DNA from 3 places in the Microbacterium sp. EB106-03-03-XG65 genome. Region 2 is predicted to be linked to each of the others. Evidence: predicted binding sites of a transcription regulator. Region 2 holds the regulator's gene; each other region holds the start of a gene.
The links. The regulator LexA, encoded in region 2, represses DNA repair genes until DNA is damaged. The targets are predictions, from matches to a motif close to TCGAACANNTGTTCGA.

Region 1 (2,261 bases), on a different contig from region 2:
TGCCGTCGTCGTCGCCGAGAGGCCAGCCGATCTCGAGGCGTCCGTCGCCCTCCCTCGGCCCCTTGATGTGCCATCCGGCATCGGGGCCGCCGGTGCGGTGTCGAAGTGCGACCCCTGAACGGGACAGCTGGGCGTCTGCCGTGTCGAAATAGCGCGCGTCGAGTTCGCGCACCTCGCCTGACGACACGGCCTCCACTCCGGGTATCCCGACCCACGCCGGAAGCGGAGTGGTGTCGTCGACGTCGTACTTGCGCTCGACCTCGACGACCCTGGACGGTTCGGAGTGCGACTGCGGAGCGGGGTGGTGCTCAGTCATCCGAGGGATTGATCTCCTCGAGTGCTTCGTCGTACCAGTAGTCGATCTCGGTGGGACCGTCATCGCTGCCGGTGTTCTGCTCGTCACCGCGGCGGTTGTACACCACCTGCGTCTCGCTGTAGGGGACGATCAGCTTGTCGTCCGCATCGTCGAGGGGAATGATCTGCCCGTCGAGCGGGCCTCCGTGGAGTCGTGCGAGTGCCATGTGCTTCACCCTAACCCCGACTCAGGTGATCGGTGCGTCATGCCACGAGTATGCCGAGCATCGCCCCGATGATCATCCACGGTCCGAACGCGATGCGAGTGGACCGATCCGCCCTGCGCAGCGACATCAGCACGGTGGCGTATATCGCCCCGAGCACGAACGCGGCGGCAGCGCCCACGGCGAGCGCCCGCCACCCGTGCCAGCCGAGCACGAGGCCGATCACAGCGGCGAGCTTCACATCGCCTCCTCCCATCCCCTCGCGGCTGGTCAGGCGCAGCAGCGCGTAGAAGCCCCCGAGGATCAGCATGCCGGCGCCGGCTCTCACCGAACGCGCAGTCTCGCCCAGGAGCGCGTCGAGGATCACGAGGGCGAGGAGTGCCCCGAGGGTGGGCAGCACGATCCGGTCCGGCAGCCGGTGCGAGCGGACGTCGATGACGAGGAGGGCACAGCCCACCGCGAAGAGTGCGAGGTGCACCACGATCAGAGCCAGGGTGCGGGGATCCATTGGGGAAGGGTAGAAGAGATGCGGGAGGCCGCGGAGAGCGGTGTGGATAACGTCGCCCGAGGCGCCGCGCCCGGCCTCGGCACGGTTCCGCGAATGTCGGACGTTCGAAATAGAGTCATCATCTCCAGTTGATTTACTAGTACATATATTCGAGGATGGACACATGGGGATCGGGCTCGAAGCGGTGACCGCGCTCTCTCCGGTGGGCGACTCTCGCGCCGGAGAGGTCCTGCGGCTGCGTCGAGAGATCAGCCGTATGCAGCGACGCCGCAGCGATCTTCCACTGCTCCCCCTCGACACAGCCTTCTCCTCTCTGCTTCCCGAACAGGGTCTGCAGACGGGAACCGCCTACACGGTCTCCCCCTCGCCGAGCCTGGTGCTCGCCCTTCTCAGCGCCGCCTCACGCCGCGGTCTCTGGTGCGCGGTGGTCGGCATGCCCACACTGGGCGTCGAGGCCGCCGCCGCATTCGGCATCGCTCTGCCCCGGCTGATCCTCGTCCCAGAGCCCGGAGAACGATGGCTGGCGGCGACCTCCGCACTCGCCGAGGTCGTCCCGCTGATCGCCGTGCAGCCCGGCAGCCGGGCACGCGACGCCGACGTGTCGCGCCTGAGCGCCCGCCTGCGGGATCGAGGAGGCACCCTTCTCGTCACCGAATCCGCGTCGGCAGGCGCCTGGCCGCAGAGCGAGGGCACGATCCGGCTGCACGATCAGCACTGGGAGGGCATCGGCGAAGGGTGGGGTCTGATCGAAGGATCCACGGCCACGGTGACCGCGACGACACGGCACAGCCCCCTGCCGATGAGCGTTCGAGTGCGCCTGCCCGGTCCTCAGGGCGGAATCGAGGACCTTCCCGCGGAGACCCCCGTCGAGACGGTGACCGGCTTGACCGCGTTGCCCGCCCTGCGCGACCAGGGAGACGACGGCGAACGTGAATACCGACCTCTGGCGGTGGCAGGGTGACCGCCCCGTTGCGCGTGCTCGTCCTGTGGTTCCCGGATTGGCCGCTGCGTGCAGCACTGGGAGGGCCACCGCCACATGCGCCGACCGCTCTCATGCACGCGAACACCGTCGTCGCCTGCACCGCATCCGCCCGAGAGCACGGAGTGCGCGCAGGGCAACGCCGCAGGGTCGCGCAGGGGCATCTCTCCTCGCTGCGGGTGCTGCCGCACGACCCGGCTCGTGACGAGCGGGCGTTCCTGCCGCTGATCCAACTCATCGAGAAGAACGCGCCCGG
Region 2 (2,261 bases):
TCGCGCGGATCTGCCTTCGGCGCGATGCTCTCGGCGATCGACCAGAGCGTGTCCCCCGGCATCACCGTGACGGTCTCGAAAGACGCCACCGCGACATCGTCGTTCGAGGCGATCGCATTGCCGCCGCTGAGTGCGCCGAAGGCGACGCCTGCCGCGAGCGGCAGCGCCGCCAGCGCCAGCACGACTCGACGACCGCGCGCCGTCAGCCGGAGGCGCGTCGTCGGCACTGCCGGGACGATGGCTGCGGTGCTGAAGGTGATGGTGCTCATGTCGTGCTCCTCTGCTGCTCCCGCGCTGGGCGGTGAAGGTGGCGTAGCGTTCGCATTCGCGACTCGGCCGGGAGCCGTGAATGCGAAGCTACGTTCCGAAGGTATCTTCGAATTCGAATGTGTGTCAAGACTTCTTCGAAACCCGCTCCGGAAAAGAACCGACACGCTCGAACAGATATTCCCCATCGCTGCGTTTCTCGGATACGGTTTCGATAGCAACACCCCACCACGGGCCACCGACATTCGAACCGAGACGCCGGGTCGACACCTGAGGAGCATCATGAGCGACAACGCCGCCACCGAGTCAGAGGCTCCGCGCACTCGCCGTCGGAAGAGCCTGAGCCCGAAGCAGATGGCGATCCTCGAGGTCATCCAGACGTCGATCAGCCGCTACGGCTACCCGCCGAGCATGCGGGAGATCGGCGATGCGGTCGGACTCAAGTCGCTCTCGAGCGTCACGCATCAGCTCGGCCAGCTCGAACTGAGCGGGTACCTGCGCCGTGACCCCGGCAAGACGCGCGCGATGGAGGTGCTGATCGATCTTCCCGGCGCGAGCGGCGAGAACCCCGCCGACATCGCGACGCCCGTCGGCGATGCCGCTCTCGTGCCCCTCGTCGGCAGGATCGCCGCAGGCGTGCCGATCACCGCCGACCAGCAGGTCGAAGAGATCTTCCCGCTCCCCCGACAGCTGGTCGGCAAGGGCGATCTGTTCATGCTCAAGGTGTCGGGCGAGTCCATGATCGACGCGGCGATCTGCGACGGCGACTGGGTCGTCGTGCGTTCGCAGGGCAGCGCCGAGAACGGTGAGATCGTCGCCGCGATGCTCGATGGGGAGGCCACCGTGAAGGTTCTCCGGCGCCGCGACGGCCACACCTGGCTGCTTCCGCGCAACTCGGCGTTCGAGCCGATCCTCGGCGATGAGGCCGTGATACTCGGCAAGATCGTCGCCGTGCTCCGCGCCGTCTGAGCGCACCGCACATGCGGTGCCGGCCGCGTTGACCGTAGGGTCGAAGCATGTCGTCGCCCTATGGCTCCTGGTCCTCGCCCTTCTCTCCCGCATCCGTCGCGGCGTCGTCCCCGCGATACGACGGCGCTGCGTTCGTCGGTGACGAGATCTGGTGGGCAGAGTCGGTTCCGACCGAGGGCGGGCGAGTCGCCGTACGCAGTTCTGCGGGACAGGTGGTCCTCCCCGCACCGTGGAGCGCCCGATCGAGGGTGCACGAATACGGTGGCGGGTCCTGGACCGCGGACCCCGCGGGCACCCTCTACTTCGTCGATGCGGCAGACCAACGGGTCAGGCGGATGTCGCGCACCGGTGTGATCCTGCCGCTGACGCCCGCAGGCCCCTCCTACGGTGGCCTCCGCCTCGCCGGCGGACGCCTGTTCGCGGTGCGAGAGGATCTCGATGCCGAACCGCATACGCGAGCCATCGTGGAGATCCCGCTCGACGGCTCCGCAGCCGACGACCACCGGCGTATCCGCACGTTCATCAGCGGAGCGGACTTCTACGCGCATCCTGCCCTGTCGCCCGACGGCACCCGGCTCGCGTGGGTCCAGTGGAACGCGGGCCGGATGCCGTGGGAGAGTGCAGCGCTCGTGGTCTCCGACGGCGAGCACACGACGACTCTTCCGACGCGCGCCGCTCTGCAACCCGAGTGGACCGAGGACGACCAGCTCCTCTACTCCGACGATCCGTCCGGCAGATGGGCCCTGCACCGTCAGGCGCTGCGCGGCGTCTCCGCGCTCGGCCCGGCCGAGCCTTTCGCCGCCACCGATGACGCCGACACCGGCTACGGCCTCTGGGTGCTCGGCAATCGCTGGTACCGCCCGCTTGCCGACGGCCGGGTCGTCGCTGTGCGCACCGAGGGCCGCGACCAGGTCGTGCTGATCGACGCGTCCGGGTCCGCGCATCCTCTCGCGCTCCCCGCCGACGGCCACATCAGTGTCGATGACGTCGCGGGGACCACCGTGCTGCTGTCCGGCACCAGCTCG
Region 3 (2,261 bases), on a different contig from region 2:
TCGATCGAGTCGGTCATGTGCGGCATGATCGGCATCAGGAACACCGTCACGCGGAACCCGGCATCGCGCAGCGCCCGCACGGTGTCGAGCCGCGCCTGAGTGGTGGGCGTGCCCGGTTCGATCGCCTTCTGCAGCTCGTTGTCGTACATCGCGATCGACATCTGGATGTCGATCGGCACTCGCTGGGCGGCCTTCACCAGCAGCGGGATGTCGCGCCGGATGAGCGTGCCTTTGGTCAGGATCGAGATCGGTGTGCCCGAGGCGGCGAGGGCGTCGATGATCCCCGGCATCAGCGTGTAGCGGCCCTCAGCGCGCTGGTAGGGGTCGGTGTTCGTGCCGAGGGCGACGGTCTCATGCTGCCAGCTGCCCTTGCGCAGTTCCTTCTGCAGCACCTCGACGATGTTCGTCTTGACGACGATCTGCGAGTCGAAGTCCGCGCCCCCGTCGAGGTCGAGATACTCATGGGTTCCGCGAGCGAAGCAATAGATGCATGCATGGCTGCACCCGCGGTACGGGTTGATCGTCCAGGCGAAGGGCATGCGCGATGCGCCGGGGACATGGTTGAGTGCAGACTTCGACAGCACCTCGTGGAACGTCATTCCCGCGAAGTCGGGGGTCGTCACGGAGCGGACGATGCCGGCGCGGTTCTCCAGCCCGGGCAGGGCGGAGTCATCGATCTCTCCGACTTTCTGCCCTTGCCATCGCATACTTCATTCGAACATATGGACTACTCTCGCGTCAACCGGTCACCGATATGCCGTCGACTGTCTCAGCGAGCATCCGGCCTGGGATGAGTGACAATGGAGGCATGCTCTCCACGCCGCAGCCTCAGCATGCGGCACGGCGCTCCCCGATCTTCGAAATCGCTCTGCCTGTCGGGCTCGCCGTCACGGCTCTCGGCATCCTGCTGTCCCTCTCCGGAGCCGAGGCGGTGGAGACCCCTCAGGCCGCAGTCCAGGTTCTCCCCGAACCCGTCGTGGTGCAGGCGGTGCCCGAGGTGCAGGTCGGGGCGACGACCGCTGCGGACCCGTGCTCCGAGCCCAGTGTGCTCGAGGCGATATCGGTGGCCGACGATGCGGCGATCATCGCGGGATTCGGCGGCGGCGAGAGTTTCCGGGCCGCGGTGGTGGCGGGCAACGCGCCGTGCATCTCGCTCGCTGACCCCGCACACGTCTGGGTCGTCGTCAACAAGGCGCGTCCGCTCGAGCCGGTCGAGTTCGCCCCCGCGCCGCTCGCCGATCTTCCCGTGCCGATGACCACGAGATCGGGCCAGGCGCGTTCCGACGTCGCGGCCGCGATCGGCGCTCTGGCCGCGGACGCCGCCGCGGAGGGGGTCGGCAGCATCGGAGCCAACAACGGCTATCGCTCCTACGATCTGCAGGTCGCCACGCACGCGTCGCACGTGCGCAACAGCGGCCAGGCCGGGGCCGATGCCTCGTCGGCGCGAGCCGGCCACAGCGAGCACCAGACCGGTCTCGCACTCGACCTCGTGGCCTGCGACGGCTCGTGCGGAGAGATCGATGCGTTCGGGGGCACCGCTCAGGGGGCGTGGGTGGCCGAGAACGCGTGGGAGTACGGATTCATCGTGCGCTACGAGCAGGTGGGCACGGGCATCACCGGGTACAAGCCCGAGCCCTGGCATCTAAGGTACCTGGGGCCGGAGCTCGCCGCCGCGTACCACGAGGGGGGCTTTCACACGCTCGAAGAGTTCTTCGCGCTCCCCGCTGCACCTGATTACGCCCACTGACCAGCCGTAAAGACGTTCTGAGGGCTTTCGACAATCGCGAGACCCAGTCTCACGGGTTGTGAGATGCATTCCCACAATGCTGTGGAGCGGACCTGCGAACCGGCATAGAATCGCCGGAGCAATGACGCATGAACGTTCGGGAGGACGCAATGGAACGCGACATCTACGAAGAGGATCACGAGGCCTTCCGCGACCTCGTCAAGGACTTCGTCAAGCGCCACGTGAACAACGAGGCGATCGAGCGGTGGGATGCCGCGGGCGAGATCGACCGGGCGACCATGCTGGCGGCCGGTGAGGCCGGTCTGATCGGACTGTCCGTCCCCGAGGAGTTCGGCGGCGCCGGAATGCTCCAGGACTACCGCTTCCGCACGATCGTGATGGAAGAGGTCATCGCCTCGGGTGCCGGTTCGCTCGCCGGTGCCTTCGGCATCCAGGACGACCTGGCAGTGCCCTACCTCGTGCACATGGGCACGCAGGAGCAGAAGGAGAAGTGGCTGCCCCGCATGGCCACGGG

Region 1: a site for LexA is predicted at 1,164-1,179, ahead of imuA' (DnaE2-dependent mutagenesis accessory factor ImuA'). Genes of this name have one in related genera too.
Region 3: a site for LexA is predicted at 715-730, ahead of AC3WS6_RS04520 (Rv2578c family radical SAM protein). Genes of this name have one in related genera too.

What each region holds. Positions count from the first base shown of each region.
Region 1 is NZ_JBYTEB010000001.1:2,740,882-2,743,142, forward strand. It holds gene AC3WS6_RS12955 (CYTH domain-containing protein) at 1-316, opposite strand, end outside; gene AC3WS6_RS12960 (response regulator) at 309-521, opposite strand; gene AC3WS6_RS12965 (prepilin peptidase) at 559-1,026, opposite strand; gene imuA' (DnaE2-dependent mutagenesis accessory factor ImuA') at 1,190-1,987, shown strand; gene AC3WS6_RS12975 (DNA polymerase Y family protein) at 1,984-2,261, shown strand, end outside.
Region 2 is NZ_JBYTEB010000002.1:36,558-38,818, forward strand. It holds gene AC3WS6_RS13365 (LysM peptidoglycan-binding domain-containing protein) at 1-269, opposite strand, end outside; gene lexA (transcriptional repressor LexA) at 550-1,236, shown strand; gene AC3WS6_RS13375 (S9 family peptidase) at 1,284-2,261, shown strand, end outside.
Region 3 is NZ_JBYTEB010000001.1:937,956-940,216, forward strand. It holds gene AC3WS6_RS04520 (Rv2578c family radical SAM protein) at 1-707, opposite strand, end outside; gene AC3WS6_RS04525 (M15 family metallopeptidase) at 809-1,747, shown strand; gene AC3WS6_RS04530 (acyl-CoA dehydrogenase family protein) at 1,897-2,261, shown strand, end outside.